DNA from 3 places in the Salicola sp. Rm-C-2C1-2 genome. Region 3 is predicted to be linked to each of the others. Evidence: riboswitches for the same ligand, from Rfam matches in the RefSeq annotation. Region 3 holds a riboswitch; each other region holds the start of a gene.

Region 1 (5,696 bases), on a different contig from region 3:
GGTAGCCGGCTACATCATCATGGAGGTGATGGGCTATCCCATCTATTCCGGTTCCAACACCATCTGTACCGCTACGGCCGTTCTGGAGCAGGGCATTGTGCCCAAGCAGGAAGGGCATCAAACCTTCCTGCTGGAGGCGCCGGCAGGGCTGGTGCAGATAGAGGCCAGGGTCGAGAATGACGTGGTTGAAGCCATTACCTGTGAAGGGCTGCCCAGCTACATCGACAGCTATCGACACAGTATCCATGTACCCTCACTGGGCAACGTGACCTACAGTGTGGCTTACAGTGGCGGTTTCTATGCATTGGTAGACGCCACCGAGCTGGGGTTTGACCTGACCCTGGACGAAGAGGATGAACTAGCTGATTGTGCCTATCGCATCGTCGAGGCCATCCAGGCGGAGCGTGGGTTCTCGCATTACGCCCTGGGCGATGTAGGGCCACTGCCGTTTCTGCATTTCATGGGGCCGGTGGAGCAGGTGGCAGACAGCTTCTACCGCTCGCGTTCCACGACCTATGTGCATCCCGGCGTCATCTGTCGCAGCACCACGGGCACGGGCACCTCCGCGCGTCTGGCGCTGTTGAATCATGAGGGGCGCATTCAGCCTGGTGATCGTCTAGAGACCGTGTCCCTGCGCGAGACCGGATTCATCGGCACCTTCACTGGCACCCACCATGAGGGCGTGCATCAGTTGGTGGCGAACACAATTACCGGCAAAGGGTTTGTGCTCGCCCGTTCGGACATTGTGGTTAACTGTAATGATCCCATGGTCGAATGCAGCGCGCTGCACCACATAGTGAACCACGAAGAGGCTGGTCAACGCTGAGCCGCTGGCCTTTCAGGTCTTAGTTGTCTGGGCGTTGCGGTGGTAGCCCTTGAAGCGGTCCTGCACCTCGGCCATCTGCGCATCATCCAGAAGCACTGGTTCGCCCAGCGGCAAAAGCTGGCCAAAGCAGCGCGCCAAATGCTCGACTTCCTGCGCCAGTTCCAGCGCCGCTTCCGGCGTGTCCGCCAGCGCCACCTGACCGTGGTTGGCCATCAGGCAGGCGTCGCGCTCCGCCAAGCCTGTTGCTACGTGCTGAGCCAGAGTCTCAGTGCCGAAGGTGGCGTAGGGGACACAGGGGATGTCGGTACCACCGGCAACCGCAACCATGTAGTGAAAAGGGGGGATGCAGCGGTGCAGGCAGGCCAGTGACAGAGCCCAGGGCGAGTGAACGTGGACTACCGCTCCGGCGTCCGGGCGCTGGTGGTAGATGGCAGCGTGAAACGAAGCTTCGCTTGAGGGCTTCAGCGAGCCACGGTAGCCGCCTTCCAGATCCGCTTCCACAACGTGGCGGGTTGTTATGTGATCGAAATGGCAGCCCGAAGCGGTGATCAGCATGCTGTCGCCACAGCGTGCGCTCAGGTTACCCGAGCGGCCCTGATTCAGGCCGGTGGTGTTCATTGCGCGGGCAGTTGCTACAAGCTGTTCATCCAAAGTCATAGTGCGCACTCTCCCTGATCGCCCGGCGGCGTTCAAGCCTTACCGGAATTTTTGCCGGCCCATCTGTCCCGTCCTTAAACCTGCGGGCCGCCTGCCACAGCAAAGCTCAACAGGGCCATCAAGGCCCTGTGACGCCTCTCATGCGCCCGGATGGCGCAGGAGGTCGTGCAGTACGAGTCCAGCATCAATGCCGTGGTCCCCGAACTCGATGCCGCCGTCCATATCCAAAAGTGTGCCGGCACGCTGACGACGCAGTAGTTCAAGCGCCCACTCTGGCGTGCGCAGATCGTCCTCTTCGCGCCGGAGTTCGTCCATCAGCATCTCGGCTTGTTCCGGCGGCAGCCATTGCAGAGCCGGGCGCTGTTGGGCACAGGCCAGCCGGTAGACGGCGGGCCCAGTGACTTTGTACCAGCGCACTGGTTCAATACGCACGCCCATGGCCTCCAGCAGGCGCTGGGCACTGCGGGTCAGGCGGCTTTGCAGGATGAGAGTGTCAAGGCCCTGCGTGGCATCCCCGGTCGGGATACCCTTGGTGTGAACGGGATTGGGATTGGATTGGATTTTAGCTTCCAACACGGGCTTCTCCTCGAGTCTTTACAGGGGGGTATTGGAGAAGCCAACGCGGAGTCGAAACGGAGGGTCGGGGCCCATGAGGATGGTGATACGACGCCCTTTCCGACCTTTCACCCTTGACGCGAAGGCTCCAGTCTCCGTTCCGCAGAGGTAATCGGGCTTAGTGGCAAAACCACCATACCGTTGCGCGACAGCCCCGGATTTTCACCGGTGTTCCCCTCGCTGCGGAACGCTACCAATGTAGGCGAGAGACCCCCTTGCAAGCAAGAGGCATGGGAATGAATAAACCGCAATCAGTCGTGACTTTCAGCGCGCACGGGCTCTGGGTAGGATGGGAGCGTCATCCGTAAACGGAGCAGAAAAATGAGTACAGGCAAACAGATCGCAGGCGTGCTTCTGGCGGGTGTGATGCTCGTCGCCGCCGGTTGCGCCAGTGTTGGAAAAGACTTCGCGACGCACAAAGTGGAAGAGATCACAGTGGGTGAAACAACCCGATCGGATATTGAAGCTATGTTCGGCGATCCGTGGCGTACCGGCTTGGAGGATGGCATGCGTACCTGGACCTACGCGAAGTATCGCTGGTCCGCCTTCCGGGAGGCGGAAACAACGGATCTGGTGGTGCGTTTCAAGGAGGACGGCACAGTCGACTCCTACGTCTATAACACCACTCAGTAACCCGGATCGGGCCCTGCCGAGCCCGTTGCTGTCACTGTTTCAGGGTGTTCAGCACGGCTTTGGCGGTTTCCTCGGAGGAGGCCGGGTTCTGACCGGTGACCAGCTTGCCGTCGCGAACCACGAACGAACCCCAGTCTTCCCCGCAGCGATAATCCGCACCATTGGCTTCCAGCATGTCCTCCACCAGGAAGGGTACGACCTGCGTGAGCCCAACCGCTTCCTCCTCGGTGTTGGTGAAGCCGGTGACTTCGTGGCCCCTGACCAGTGACTCACCATTGGCACCGTTAACGTGGCGGAAAACTCCGGGTGCGTGGCAGACGGCGCCGATGACTTTATCCCGCTTTGCAGCGTTTTCGATCAGGCTGATGCTATCGGCGTCTTCAGCCAGGTCCCAGAGGGGCCCGTGACCGCCGGGGTAGAAGACAGCATCGAACTCATCGATGGAGGTCCCGGATAGCTTCCGGGTGCCGGCAAGGGCCGCTTTCGCCTCTTCATCAGCCTCGAAGCGGCGTGTGGTTTCCGTCTGGGCATCGTCGGCAGCGCTGTTTGGATCCACGGGCGGCTGGCCGCCCGCTGGGCTTGCCAGCGTGATATCAGCGCCAGCGTCACGGAACACGTAATAGGGGGCTGTAAACTCCTCCAGCCAGAAACCGGTCTTGTGGCCGGTGTTGCCCATCTCGCTGTGCGATGTCAGGACCATCAGGATTTTCATGGGAGTGCCTCTGTCTGTTCGTGTGAGTAATTACACTGTCGTGATACGTTGACTCTGCCAGAGGGATCGGGGCTGGCGACAGGCGGCTAATGAGTTATGCTCTAACCGGACAAGGTCCGGAGGAAGCCGGACACAAAAAGGACGCCTGCCATGTTGATTATCCCACTCCATAAAGCTGTTTCGCGCCATAATTTCCCGCTCATAACGCTGCTACTTATTTTGTTGAATGGGGTCGTGTTTGCTGTCTTTCAAGGTGGCGAGAGCGAAGCCATGCGGGAGGCGGCCTCCCACTATCAGGAAAGTGGCCTGGAGGAGCGCGAGTGGGCCTGGCTGGAAGATTTCGTGCCGGGGTATGAGGTGGAATTCCGTAACCAGATGGAAAAACTCGACTCAGCAGCGCAAGAGGGAGTGGACGAGCAGCGCATTGCGCTTGCCCGGTCGCGCCTGGTGGCTTCCCACCCGGATTTCCTGTCCGCAATGCGCTCCGGCGAGATCATTGATCCGGACAGTGAGCGTTATACCCAATGGCAGTCCGACAGAAGCGAGTTTGAGCGGCTCATGGATCAGAGTTTCACGCGCCGGTACATGATGCACTATGACGATGTAGCGCCGATCACCTTGCTCAGTCACATCTTCCTTCATGGCGGCGTGGGGCATCTGGCGGGCAACATGCTGTTCCTGTTGCTGCTTGGAATCCTGGTAGAAGGCGCTCTGGGGCCAGTGTTGTTCCTCGCCTCCTATCTGGTGGCGGGGCTTGGCGGGTCGGCCCTGTCATTGGCGGTTCACTGGGGTACGCCGACTGGCATGCTGGGGGCGTCCGGCGCTATTGCCGGCCTGATCGGGCTGTTCACGGTTCTTTATGGGCGTCTAAGGGTCCGTTTCTTCTATTGGATCTGGGTTTACTTTGATTACGTGCGCGCGCCGGCCATCGTGCTGCTGCCGGTATGGCTGGGGTGGGAGCTGGTGCAGTTTGTGATAGCGGAGGGCAGCAACGTGGCCTATGAGGCTCATGCCGGTGGTATCGTCACCGGGGCATTGATCGCTGCTGGTGTGCGCGCGCTCGGTTGGCAGCGCAATGAGTTTCTGCAGGAGGAGTCCCAGCGCGAGAATGACCGCGAGATTCTGGAAGCGGCGCAGCAGGATCTTGCCGCCCTGAATGTGACCCGCGCCAAGTTCCGGCTCCGGCCTCTGCTTGAGCGTAACCCAGCGGATACCGCTGTTCTGGGGAGTTGGTATAACGCCTGCAAGGTACGGAAAGAGGACCCGGATCTGCATGATGCAGCCGGCCGCATCCTGGCTCTCCCCGGCGATACCGCGCAAGAACGTGCGCTGGTGATGGAGACCTTCGCCGATTACCGCCAGCGCGCCAATCCGAAACTATCGGCCAGCCAGGCCACAGATCTGTGCTGCCGCCTTCTGCGCTGGGAGGCATTGGAGGAAGGCCGCATGCTTTTGGACCGGTTGATGGGGCTGAAAAAGACGCCGGCGGAACTGCCCCGGGCGTGTCTGCTTGCCGCCCAGCAGCTGCGCCGCCAGGGCCGGAGCGAGGAGGCGAAGCCCTTTATGGAAGCCGTTCAGAGGCTGACCAGTGATCCGGCCATGATGCGTGCGTTGCGCCAGATCCAGGATTGACGCTTGTGTTCGCAGCGTGCCCGCTCAGCTGGCCGCGATGCGCTCCGCCCGCTCCGCCAGCTCATCCACACGGTCCCGCAGCTCGTGGTCCGGGAAGTGTTTCTGGAGCTGGCGCAGAATCTTCAACGCCTTCTGCTCATCGCCGCGCCCTTCGAACAGAGCCTTCGCGCCCAGATAATAGTTTTCCGGCAGGTGCGGGTGTTTCGGATTTTCTTTGCCGAAAGGGCTGGTAAGGCGGATAACCAGGTCATGATGCTCATACTGGTCAGCCAGGCGGGCAAGGTCGCGCACCTGTCTCGGATCCTCCGGCTGGAAACTGGTGTCCAGACGTAATGCCTCTTCCGCAATACTCATGGCCTTCTTGGGTTGCTCAAGTCCATAGAGCAGCGTTGAGATGTAGGCGCGGGAGTGGGCGAGCAGATCCTCTGTGCGCCCCTGGAGATGGAGCAGCTTGCGGTAGCGTTCGTGCTCTTGCGGCTGCAGGCCGCTCTGGCGGAATTCGCGTTGCAGCCGGTCAATGGCATCGCCCACGTTACCGTCAGCCACTAGTCCTTCCACTTCTTGCAGCAGTGGGGTGAGATCCGGGTTGGCGGCGCGCGCGCGGTCAGCAGCGGAGACTTC
Region 2 (5,696 bases), on a different contig from region 3:
CACTTTGCCGATCTGGTCACTCTGAAAGCGCTCCGTCAGATAATAGTGCTGCCTGTCGCCGCGTACGCTGATGTCTGAAATGGTCTCGTGGTAGCCACCACTCGCCGTCAGTTCATCCTGGGTCAGGTCGATCAACTCCACCTCACCCGACTCGAAGCTGGAGTCAACCGTAGCCACAACGGCCGTGTCTGCCGATGTGCCCGAACCTGAGGGAGAGTCTGAGCTGGAGCTGGAACTGAAACAGCCACTCAACCCACCGGCTGCTGCCACCGCCACTGCGAGTACTGATAGCTTCTGAAATGTCACCTTTGGTCTCCTGATTGATACTGGTTTAAATCCGGTGTGTCACTGTGAAAAACGCCGAGCGTCCCGGCGCCGGGAATCGATTGAAATCCTGATAGAGCTCGTCACTGAGATTCCGCCCCTCCAGACGAAAGCTGGTCTGGTGGCCATTAGGCCACTGGGTTTCCCACTTGAGCGTGGCATCCAGCCTCTGACGTTGATCCGCTTTGAGCCGGTTGGCCGAGTCGTAATACAGGTCATCGTCAACACGCCATTTAAGCGTGGTATTCCAACGACCCGGGGACCATTCAATGCCCACCTGAAACGAGGTGTGGTAAATACCGGGAAGCTTCTTATCCTCGCGATCCCGTACTGATGACGACCGGTTCTCCGAGTCCTTGGCACTGACATTACCGGTCAGCTTCCAGTTGGGTGTCAGATTGATCCAGCTCTGTCCTTCAACGCCATAAATGCGAGCCTTGAGATTGACGTTGCGACCCACGCCGCGAGCATCAAATGTGGTGGCAATGGAGGGGTCGAGATCACGCCAGAACAGCGTCGTCTCGAAGCCTCCCCAGGACTGTTCAGTAAGGAGCGTCGTATCGAGATTCAGACCCTGCTCAGGGTCCAGGTCAGGGTTGCCGACAAAACGCCCCTGTTCACCGAAGCGCTCCTGGAGCGAGGGAATGCGGACTTGCTGCGCGATATTGCCAAATACCTGCCAGTTGCGGAGCGGCGAATACCCGATACCCAACTGCCAGCTGCTGTAGCTGTTGCGATCAGAGACTCGTTGGACAGTATCGTCGGGGCGGGTCTCATCAGAGCGCTCATCCAGGTGAAAATACCGGACGACGCCCTGCGTCCGCCATCTGCCATTACGACTGATCCACTCGTGACTCGAAGCCCCAACCAGCTGGCGCCGCTGCCTTTCATCGGCAGGTTCCGGATCGAGTTGATCATCTTGGTCGTAGGAAGCCTGGGAGAGATCACTCGAAAGCGTGAACGTATGTCCTCCAAGTAAATAACTGAACGAGTTGAGCAGCCCCACCCTGCTGGTTCGGGTCTCTACATCACTCCGGCCGACACCAACAAAGCCGCCCCGATTGTCGAAGTCTTCATCGCTTCTGAACCAGCTGATTCGATGGCTGCTGTGTAGCTTCCCTGAATGCCACCCCTTTTCGCCAATGTGAATCTGGCCTCGAGTCGTCTCGCGACTCAGGGATGCCTCGTTGTCGGGCCAGTTCTGAATGGTGGGAATGCCCTCGTCGCTCAGCGAGTGCTGTAGCAGAACATCCGCATCTAGGGTTTCCGAAAAGCGATGGCCTCCTTTGATGCTGAAGTCCGTCCTTTCAACGTAAGCATTACGACGCTTCGTTGTCCCCCCATCTCTCGGGTTGAACCAATCAGCTTTGTTCGGGTAGGAAAAGTCGTTATCACTCTGTAACCGGTTAACGGCCACCCACCCATGGGATCGCCCCTCCCCAACGCCCTGAAAAACACCGAGACGACGCGTCCCAAATGAACCGGCACCGGCGGTTAGTCGAGTCGTATCCGCGGCATCACGCTGCAAGGTCTCCATCAAAACCACACCGCCAATACTGGCATTTGCAAACTGCGCAGGCGGCGCGCTTGGATAGATCTGAATACGTTCGATGTTATGGAGGGAATATTCGTTGAGGTTCACGCCCCCTGTCATGGGGTCGTTGAGAAGCATGCCATCCAGATAAACCTGAACCTGATCATTCGAGGAGCCGCGAATGGAAGCCGTTGCGAAGCTGCCAACGCCGCCGGTCTGGCGGATCTGGGTGCTGGGCTGACTGGCAACGGCATCAGCGACAGTCGCCATTCGATTGCTCAGCTGATCACGCTCAACAACCCGGACCGGTGTGGTTGCATCCTCGGGGTGGGGCTGCCCGGCGATGTTGTCCTGAGCGCCCACCACGACGAGTTCCTCGGCGTTCAGTTGAGCATCCGCAGCAGTCGTTACTGACACCGTCAGGAGACAGACCGCAACAATAGGCAGAGCGTGATTCGAATCACCCCTCATGGCAAAAACCAACCTCTAACCAACTGGCCACGCTTCCCCGCGCGGCTCACTATGACTATTGCAGGAGGGACAAACTTAAGACAGGCGGTAGGAAAGCGCAGATGACACAGTGCGAACCGTGCGGGGAAGATCCAACCGGCCTGCCGTTGCCCACCGCAACGCATGGCGTTTCTTCCAGGCCGGTCTACGGACTGATGAGCAGATGCTTTGGCACCCTCAGCGACCGCCTTCCCGTGCTTCTCCGGCACAGTGGCGCGATGGCCGCCTTTAACTCAATCACCGTTGCGGGGGCAGTGCCGGAATCGCTGCTTGATGCAGCTCACCGGCTTCCCGTTTCAACCCTGTCTGCACAGGGACACCTGAAAGCGGGTTGAACCCTACCAAGGCCCCATTGGAGGGTCAACTCAGCCAATCCGGCTATTTCCGGCCTGATCGCAGGGAAACTACGGATGCAGCCGGATTTGGGCATTCAAAACAGAATAACTATAATAAACGACCTATCGATTACCGTTAAACATTGAACGAGGGTGGTTTGCAGCAAACTCAATTCAGACGCGCAGGTCAACGGGCAAGCTGGACCGGCTGGTTCCTTCTCATCAATGGCATTCTTGCACTGTTAGCCGGGCTCCGTTATCTGCCCTGGCTCACAATCCCTGACGGCATAACCAGCGTCTATTTAATACTGCTCTACCTGGCCCAGTTTCCCCTTCTGGCGCTAGTAGTTGGCCTTCCTTTGTTGGCGATCAGCCTGCTTCCCAGCAGGTGGCTTCTGATTGCGACCGGTACACTCTATGCCACCGGGGCGCTGGGCCTGCTTCTGATCGACACCGTCACCTATGCGCAGTTCCGCTTCCATCTCTCCGGTTTCGTGCTGGACATGGCGCTGAAAGGCGGCAGCCAGATCTTCTCCTTCCCCTGGCAGATGTGGGCGATTGCTGGTGCTGCCGCGCTGGGCCTGCTGCTTCTGGAACTCATGATTGGGCTTCTGTTGGCATGGCGACGCCCCCGTTTCCGCTGGCTTGCCCTTGGCCTGGCTGCGGTGTTTGCGGGCCAGCTCACGGTGCACAGTTGGCACGCCTGGGCCGATGCCAATCATGACAGCCGGATCACGTCGATAACCCGCGCGATGCCGCTTTATTACGGCGCCACAGCGAAGCGTTTCATGGAAAAAAACGGCCTTGTTGACCCGAAGGCGGTCCAGAAGAGCAGCGCCACAAGCGCCCTTTCAGGCAACCGCGGCGGTGGCCAGCTGAACTACCCCACCCAACCCCTTACCTGTGAGGCACCGGCTGAGCGGCCCAACGTGCTGATGATTGCGATTGATGGCGCTCGTGGCGACATGGTCGACCCGAAGTGGATGCCCAACATCCAGGCTTTTGCCGGTAACAACATCCAGTTCAGCAATCACTACGCCAATGGCAACGCCACCAAACCCGGCATCTTCACGCTCTTCTACTCCCTGCCAGCGGGCTACTGGGACACGTTCACCAGCCAGAAGCGGGCGCCTGTGATGATCACGCGCCTTCAGGAGCTGGACTACGAACTGAAGATCATGGGATCCGCGCCTCTGATCAGCCCGGCCTTCAACAAGAACGTCTTCGCTTCTGTGGAGAATCTGCGCCTGGAAACACCCGGAGACAAATCATGGGACTGGGACATCCGCATTACCGAGGACTGGCTCGCGTTCACTGAACAGCAGAGCAAATCCGATGACAGCGACCCGTTCTTCGGCTTTCTTTTCTACGACACGCCCCATGGTCATCGGGTTCCGGACGATTACCCGGTAAAGTTCCAGCCCTACTGGGATCCAGTGAACAAGCTCGCACTGGGACCGGATTTCAACCCGGAGCTGATGCGCAACAATTACAAGTCCACGCTTCACTTTGTGGATAATCAGATCGGGCGTGTTCTTTCGGACCTTAAGGAGCGGGGCATGCTGGCGTCCACGATCGTCATGATCACCGGCGATCACGGCCAGGAGTTCAATGAACACGGTAAGAACTACTGGGGCCACGGAAGCAACTTCGGCCAGTACCAGCTGCACACCCCCATGATTGTGCATTGGCCGGGGCACGGGAGCGAAACGCACAGCTACCGCACCGAAAACTTCGATGTGGCCCCCACCATCATGGGCAACGCCCTTGGGTGCGGGGCCACGGATCCGGAAATCTATGCCACGGGCAACGGCCTGTTCCAGCGTCGCGAGCGGGACTGGAGCATCGCCCACAGTTACATGGATTACGCGGTGCTGCTGGATGACCACCGCATCGTGCAACACGCGTCGGGGCGCGTGACAACCGTGGATAACCAGCTCAATAACGCGCCGGATTTTTCTCCGGACCCCGGAACAGTCAAGGCGGTACTTAACGAGATGTCGCGATTCTACCGTTAAGGTAATGCAGCGCACGCTCAAGGTGCTGCCATTCGGTCTGTGAGCCGGGAAGCCCGAAACGAAGGGCCGGAGGCGTTTCGAAAACCCGGACCAGTACCGCCTGTTCCGCTAATGATCTGGCGATGCGCACGGGATTGTCACAGGGGCAGTAGGCAAACAGCAGTGTACTACCCTGGGGCTCCAGCCCCGCTTCCCGCAGCATTGCGCCAAGCCATTGACTGTCGTTCCTGAGCCGGTGGGCAGCCGCCTGCTGCCAGGATGCATCCGCCAACGCCTGCTGCATCAGGTAACGAGTCGGGTGGCTGACAGACCAGGGGCCCAGGGCAGCGTCAAGCTGGTCACAGAGTTCATGCGGGCCGAACACCATCCCACCCCGCAGACCGGCCAGACCGAAGAACTTTCCCATTGAGCGATAGACGATCAGTCCAGCACGCCCGGTTTCCGGCACCAGACTCTGCTCCGGCTCCGCATCGATAAACGCCTCATCCACTACCAGCCAGCCGCCCTGCCCCACCAGCTGCTCGTGGCACGCCACAAGACGTTCCCGGCTCACCCACTCGCCGGTGGGGTTGTTGGGGTTGATCCAAACCAGTGCGTCCAGGCTTTCAATGGCCACCCTGGAAGGCAGATCGGAGAACGGGATGACGTCATGCCCAGCGGCACGCCACCATTGGGCATGCTCCGCATAGGCTGGATAGGGCACCCCGATACGCCCGGGCGCTCTAAGCCGGGGCAAAGCCTGTATCCCAGCCTGGGTTCCCGCAACAGGCAGGCATCCGGCATGCGCCGGCGCACCTGCCCAGTGCCGGGCAAGATCCGGCAGCCCGTCATCGTCTTCCGGAAGGCGCTGCCACACTCGTGCCGGGATATCCGGTACCGGCCAGGGCAATGGGTTGATGCCGGTGGACAGATCCAACCACTGCTGCGGCGGAATGCCCCATTCACGCACCGCTTGATTCAGTCGACCTCCGTGCG
Region 3 (5,696 bases):
GCGGTGAACCGGGATGAGCCAGCGCAGGGTCCGTTTTTTGAGCCAGCCTGCCATCAGAAGCTCCGGCTGTACTCAAGCTGAACGTTGCGGGGCGGGCCCAGAGTGTCCTGACGGTACGGCTCGCCATCCGGGGGCGTCACCTGAGCGACGCCGTTGGCGTACTGCTGATCCCTCAGGTTCTCCAGGCGCAGGGTGACCCGGTTGGCGCCATCGACCCCGAACTCACGCCAGGCACTGGCGCTCAACAGGGTGTAGTCGCCGTAGGACTGCCTGCCAATGTCCGCCGTGCTTGTGGCCGCGTCGCCGGTGTGGCGGGCGTTGAGCTCCCAGCCCTGATTGTCGCCCTGCCAGCTGAGCGTGGCGTTGGCGTGCCATTCGGGGATATCAGCGATCTGCTCATCGCTGCCACCTTCCCGCGCATCGGCCCAGGTGGCGTCCAGATCCAGCTGCCAGCCGCGGTCATCGCCCAGGCTGAGCGCGGCCTCAGCGCCGTGGACCCGGACCGTCTGGTTGCTGTTGGCGTACTGGCCATCGGCAACCTTGATGAGGTTGTCGATCTCGCGGTAGAAGCCACCCAGTTGCCATGTCACAGGGTTACCGATGTGACCGGTCAGCGACACATTGCTGTTGATGCTCTCCTCCGGTTCCAGATTTTCATTCCCGGCCGGGAAGTCCTCGTCAATCACGAACATCTCAAAGGCCGAGGGCAGCCGGAAGTTGGTGCCCACGCTGGCTTTCAGGTGGAGGTCTTTGGGGAGCGGCTGCTTCAGGCTGATGTTCCAGATGCTGTGGTCATCGGCGAAGTTGGAGTGGTTGTAGCGGGCGCCCAGGGCCAGGTGGGTACTGGGCGAGAAACTCAGGTGGGGCCGATACTGAACAAAGCCCGCCGTAACGGCTTCGGTCTTGCCGTCAATGCGCAGCGAATAGTCCTCGCCTTGATAGCGCTGGTAATCCACGCCGCCCAGAAGCTGGGAGCCGCCATCCGTGGTGTGGCGACCGGTCAGATTGACGCCATAGTCATCGAACCCCCATTCGGCCCGGTCGTTAATGAGGTTGACGGTGCCGTCCCTGTCCATGCCCAGGCGGGTGTAATCGGTCCACCAGTCGTGCCAGTAGGCTTTGATGAAGTAGCCGTTGCGTTCGTTGACCTGATGATCCCATTTCAGGGAAACAATGTTCTCATCGCGGTCGTTAACGGCCTTGAAGTTGCTGTTGCCCCGGGCAAAATCGGCTTCCACATCGTTGCGGACCACGAGGGCTTTTAACGACTTACCCTCGCCCGCATCCAGAAGGTAGCGGCCGCCGTAGGAGCTGCGGGTGAAGCCACGCTTCTGACGCCGGGCGCTTTCAAGCAGCTCACTGTCCCGGTAGGGGCGGTAGCCGTCCGAATGGTCGTGTTCGCCAAATACCAGCCACCGCCCGTACTCGTTGCGATTGCTGACATGGCCGGCAAGGCGGCGGTCGCCTAGTGATCCGAGCGCGCCGGTGATGTTGCCCCCGGAGTCCTTTTCGGGCTTACGCAGGACAATGTTCACGACCCCGGCCACTGCCTGGGTGCCGTAGAACAGGCCCTGGCCACCTTTCAGGATCTCGATGCGCTCGACCATATGGGTGCTGATGGAGTCCAGTGGCGAGGTGCTGCCGAAGAGCCGGTTGTTGATGCGCACCCCATCCACCAGCCAGAGCACGTCCTGGCCGCGCGAGCCCTGGAGGTGGACGTCCACGTAGTCGCCCCGGCCGGTCTTGGGGTCCAGATAGAGCCCTGGCACGTTACCGCGAAGAGCCTGGCCAATGTCGCTGACACCGGTCCTGTCGAGTTCTTCACTGTCGATCACTTCCAGTTCAGCGCCGTAGTCGGATAACTCCGAGGGGAGGGTTTCCTCCAGGGCCGATCCCGGGACCACCAGCTCGTCCAGCGTCATGTGGTGATCAGCCGCGATCGCAGTCATTGAGGGCAGAAGCAGGGATAAAAGAGCGAGTACTACGCCTGATTGTTTCATTTAAGGTCTCCATACACTGAGTCCATTAGTGATGGAGCCCTCACGCGGGCAGGCCGACAGGCGGAGCAGCGGTTGTAATACCGCCCCGTTGGTGGCCCGAACACCTTAGTCGCGAAGGCTCGGCTTCCGGCCCATCTGTGCCATGGGTCGGGCTTCGGCAGGTCTTCGGACTCAGGGGCGGGCGCCAATGATTGGCGCTGGCCTTGGATCACGGCTTCCCATCCGGTTTGGACAGTGCCCGGGGGTAACCCCCTGTGATCCTTGTTCCCCAATACCGCTGCGCGTCAGTCCCGGACTCTCACCGGGTTCCCTTGCGCTCGTGATGGAGCGCTGACCGAAGCGCTGGGGAGGCTAGGGCATCGTGTGACGGAAGTCAAAAACCGCGGATGAGTTGGTGGCGGTTTGACCAGGGTGCCCCAATCCTCTAGCATTCACACCTCTCTCGTCTCTGGGTGGCCGGCATTTGTTCAAATGGCGGCTGAAACGGGAACCCGGTGTGATTCCGGGACTGCCCCCGCAACGGTGAATGCTGCGCGCGGATCATCCCCGCCACTGTGATGATGTCATCATGGGAAGGCGATCCGCCCGAACCAGACTGGTTCCAGCATGAGTCCGGAGACCGGCCCAGGGGAACAGTATCGCGCAGTGCGGGCGGCACAGCGGTTGAGCGCTCAGGGTTTGAGCATCATGCGTTCCGAAACCCCGGAAAACAACGGTCCCCTTCGTCAGGGGCTCTCCACGGGAGCTTGTGCTACGGCTGCTTCGGTAGCGGCGGCTCGTGCGCTCCTGATTGGCAGCGAAGACCGGTGCGTGCGTATCCGCCTGCCCCGGGGCCAGGAACCGGCTATGACCATCGAGGATTTGACCGTAGCTGGCACCAGCGCCAAGGCAGGCGTTATCAAGGATGCCGGGGATGATCCGGACGCCACCCATGGAGCCCGGCTTTGGGTCTGTGTGGAATTGATGGGCGAAACCGGGGTGCAATTCCGGGCTGGCGAGGGCGTTGGAACCGTGACCCGCTCCGGACTGCCCGTGCCTAGAGGTGAGCCGGCCATTAACCCGGTGCCACGGCAATTAATTACCGAGCACCTGCAAGACCTCGCCGCTGAAACGGGGTTCGCGGGGGGCTTCAGCGTGACCGTGGGCATCGACGACGGCGAGGCCATCGCCCGGAATACCATGAACGGGAAGCTTGGCATCCAGGGTGGGCTCTCCGTTCTTGGCACCACCGGCGTGGTAAGACCCTTCTCCTGTTCCGCCTTCATCGCCTCCATTCACCAGTCTGTGGATGTGGCCCGGGCTAACGGCCTGACTCATATCGCCGGCTGTACCGGTGGTACCAGTGAATCCTTTGCCCGCTCACACTTCGGTCTGGAGGATGGTGCCATTGTGGAGATGGGGGACATGTTCGGGGCTCTGCTCAAGTACCTGAAAAAGCATCCACTGCGCCAGGTAACGCTGGCGAGCGGCTTCGGCAAACTGAGCAAGTTCGCCGCCGGTGAGCCGGACACTCATAGCCGTCGCTGTGCGATTGATTTTGACTTCATCGCTGATGAGGCGGTGGCGGTTGGTGCCGGCCAGGAGCTGGCTGAATGGATCCGCAACGCCAACACCAGCATCGAAGCCCTGGAAGCCTGTCAGAACTCGGGGATTCCCCTGGGCGACCGCATCGCGGGTGTGAGTCTGGCGCGCGCGCGTGATTATCTGCCTGGTGATCATCATCTGAGTGTCTGCGCTGTAAGCCGCCGGAGTGAACTTGTCGGCTTCGCCGAGGAGGCGGGATGATCGCGGCCATTGAACTCGAGGGATTGCGCAAAACCTACAAAGGTGGTCAGTCAGCGCTCGACGGCGTGGACCTTAGCGTTTCCGGTGGCACCTTCCAGGGGCTTCTGGGGCCTAATGGCGCGGGCAAGAGCACGCTGATCGGCTTGATGACCGGCCTGGTTCGGGTCGAAACCGGTTCGGTACGGCTCTTTGGTCATGACCCGGAGCGCGACCCTGTCGCTGCCCGCCGTCGGGTGGGGCTGGTGCCCCAGGAAGTGAACTTCAACAGTTTTGAGCCCATCAACGAGATCATCGCTACCCAGGCCATGTACTACGGCCTGCCGCGCCGCCGCGCCCGGGAACGTACCCGGGTGGTCCTCGAGCGCGTGGGCCTGCTGGAACGCGCCGAGCGCAAACCCTGGGGCCTCTCCGGTGGTATGAAGCGCCGGTTGATGATGGCCCGTGCTCTGGTGCACGAGCCGGAGCTGTTGATTCTCGACGAGCCCACGGCTGGGCTGGACGTGGAAGCTCGCCGCGACACCTGGTCGCTGCTGCAGGAACTCAATGCCGCCGGCACTACCATTGTGATGAGCAGCCATTACCTCGAGGAAATGCGTGATCTCTGCCAGAGCGTCGCTGTGCTCCGTGAAGGACGTCTGATCGCCAATAACACACCGGAGCGCCTCTTTGGCGCCGACGCCGGCAGCGGCACCGGTGACCAGGGCCTGGAAGCCCGCTTCCTGCGCCTTCTGGAAAAAGGCGACCCGGACGCGGAGGGCAATCAATGAATGCCACCATCCTCTGGAACGCCTACCAGGGCCTGGTCATCAAGCAGGTCCGCCGCTTCCTGCGCTCCTGGGTCCAGAACCTGTTGCCCTCGGTGGTCACCGCCACGCTGTTCATGATCATCTTCGGGCATTTCGTTGGGCGCGATCTCGGGCAGGTGGGCGGTGCTGACTACGCCGACTACATCATGCCGGGTCTGGTGCTGTTCGCCGTGGTTACCAACGCCTACAACAACACCACCCTGGCGTTCTTCGGCGCCCGGCTCCAGCGCCACATCGAGGAAATGCTGGTCGCCCCCATGCCCGCCTGGCTGATCGTCGCCGGTTTCGCCACCGCCGGCGTTCTGCGCGGGCTCATGGCCGGAGCACTGGTACTGCTGGTGGCCCTGCCCATGACCCAGCTCGAACTCCAGCACCCCGGCATCGGCCTGCTGGTGGCGGTGCTGAGCGCCCTGCTGTTCTCCTTCGCGGGCCTGCTCAACGGTATTTTTGCCCGCAGCTTTGATGACACCTCTGTCATCGCCACCTTCCTGCTGACGCCGCTGATCTACCTGGGCGGCGTCTTCTACCCCATCGACCGCCTCCCGGCCCCCTGGGACACCGTCTCCCTGGCCAACCCCATGGTCTACATCGTGGACGGTTTCCGTTACAGCCTGCTTGATGAGGGAACGATCGGGGGCGGGTGGACGTTTCTGGTGCTGCCGGTGGTGACAGGGATTACCGGGTTGCTGGCTTGGTGGCTGGTGGCAAGAGGTGTACGGATCAAGCCATGAGTCAGCTAAACGTGGACACAGGAATGTTGGTTTGTTGCCTGAGCATTCGGGTATCGCTGCCCGAACAGGGCATGAGGATTGCACATAGAGAGACGATGTAATGGACGAACTCCATGAGTATGAAAAGGACGGCGCCGCCATCTACCGCGCGTCCTTCGCGACCATCCGCAATGAAGCGGATCTTGCAGCGGTGCCGGCAGATCTCGAAAAAACCGCGGTCCGCCTGATCCACGCTTGCGGTATGGTGGACCTGATCGAGGACCTGGCGTTTTCCGCGGACGCCGCTGGCGCGGCAAAGGCAGCGCTTCAGGCAGGTAACCCCATACTCTGCGACAGCGAAATGGTTGCCCATGGCGTCACCCGCAAGCGTTTGC

Evidence for each region. Region 3 has a riboswitch for cobalamin ahead of AAF659_RS06000 (TonB-dependent receptor plug domain-containing protein). Riboswitches for the same ligand answer to the same signal wherever they lie in the genome.
Region 1: linked by a shared signal. The riboswitch ahead of AAF659_RS13440 (hypothetical protein) and the one ahead of AAF659_RS06000 (TonB-dependent receptor plug domain-containing protein) in region 3 are both predicted to bind cobalamin.
Region 2: linked by a shared signal. The riboswitch ahead of AAF659_RS10805 (TonB-dependent receptor) and the one ahead of AAF659_RS06000 (TonB-dependent receptor plug domain-containing protein) in region 3 are both predicted to bind cobalamin.

Annotation. Positions count from the first base shown of each region.
Region 1 covers NZ_JBEFNF010000009.1:9,641-15,336, reverse strand. The annotation lists gene AAF659_RS13450 (proline racemase family protein) at 1-826, shown strand, start outside; gene AAF659_RS13445 (class II aldolase/adducin family protein) at 839-1,483, opposite strand; gene AAF659_RS13440 (hypothetical protein) at 1,622-2,059, opposite strand; adenosylcobalamin (AdoCbl) riboswitch at 2,158-2,300, opposite strand; gene bamE (outer membrane protein assembly factor BamE domain-containing protein) at 2,420-2,731, shown strand; gene AAF659_RS13430 (type 1 glutamine amidotransferase domain-containing protein) at 2,763-3,443, opposite strand; gene AAF659_RS13425 (rhomboid family intramembrane serine protease) at 3,678-5,075, shown strand; gene AAF659_RS13420 (DUF4013 domain-containing protein) at 5,100-5,696, opposite strand, start outside.
Region 2 covers NZ_JBEFNF010000006.1:17,470-23,165, forward strand. The annotation lists gene AAF659_RS10800 (NHL repeat-containing protein) at 1-306, opposite strand, end outside; gene AAF659_RS10805 (TonB-dependent receptor) at 332-2,329, opposite strand; cobalamin riboswitch at 2,490-2,707, opposite strand; gene AAF659_RS10810 (DUF3413 domain-containing protein) at 2,862-4,721, shown strand; gene cobD (threonine-phosphate decarboxylase CobD) at 4,693-5,696, opposite strand, start outside.
Region 3 covers NZ_JBEFNF010000002.1:52,239-57,934, forward strand. The annotation lists gene AAF659_RS05995 (PepSY domain-containing protein) at 1-54, opposite strand, end outside; gene AAF659_RS06000 (TonB-dependent receptor plug domain-containing protein) at 54-2,000, opposite strand; cobalamin riboswitch at 2,140-2,354, opposite strand; cobalamin riboswitch at 2,434-2,642, shown strand; gene AAF659_RS06005 (cobalt-precorrin-5B (C(1))-methyltransferase) at 2,607-3,785, shown strand; gene AAF659_RS06010 (ABC transporter ATP-binding protein) at 3,782-4,552, shown strand; gene AAF659_RS06015 (ABC transporter permease) at 4,549-5,322, shown strand; gene AAF659_RS06020 (precorrin-8X methylmutase) at 5,423-5,696, shown strand, end outside.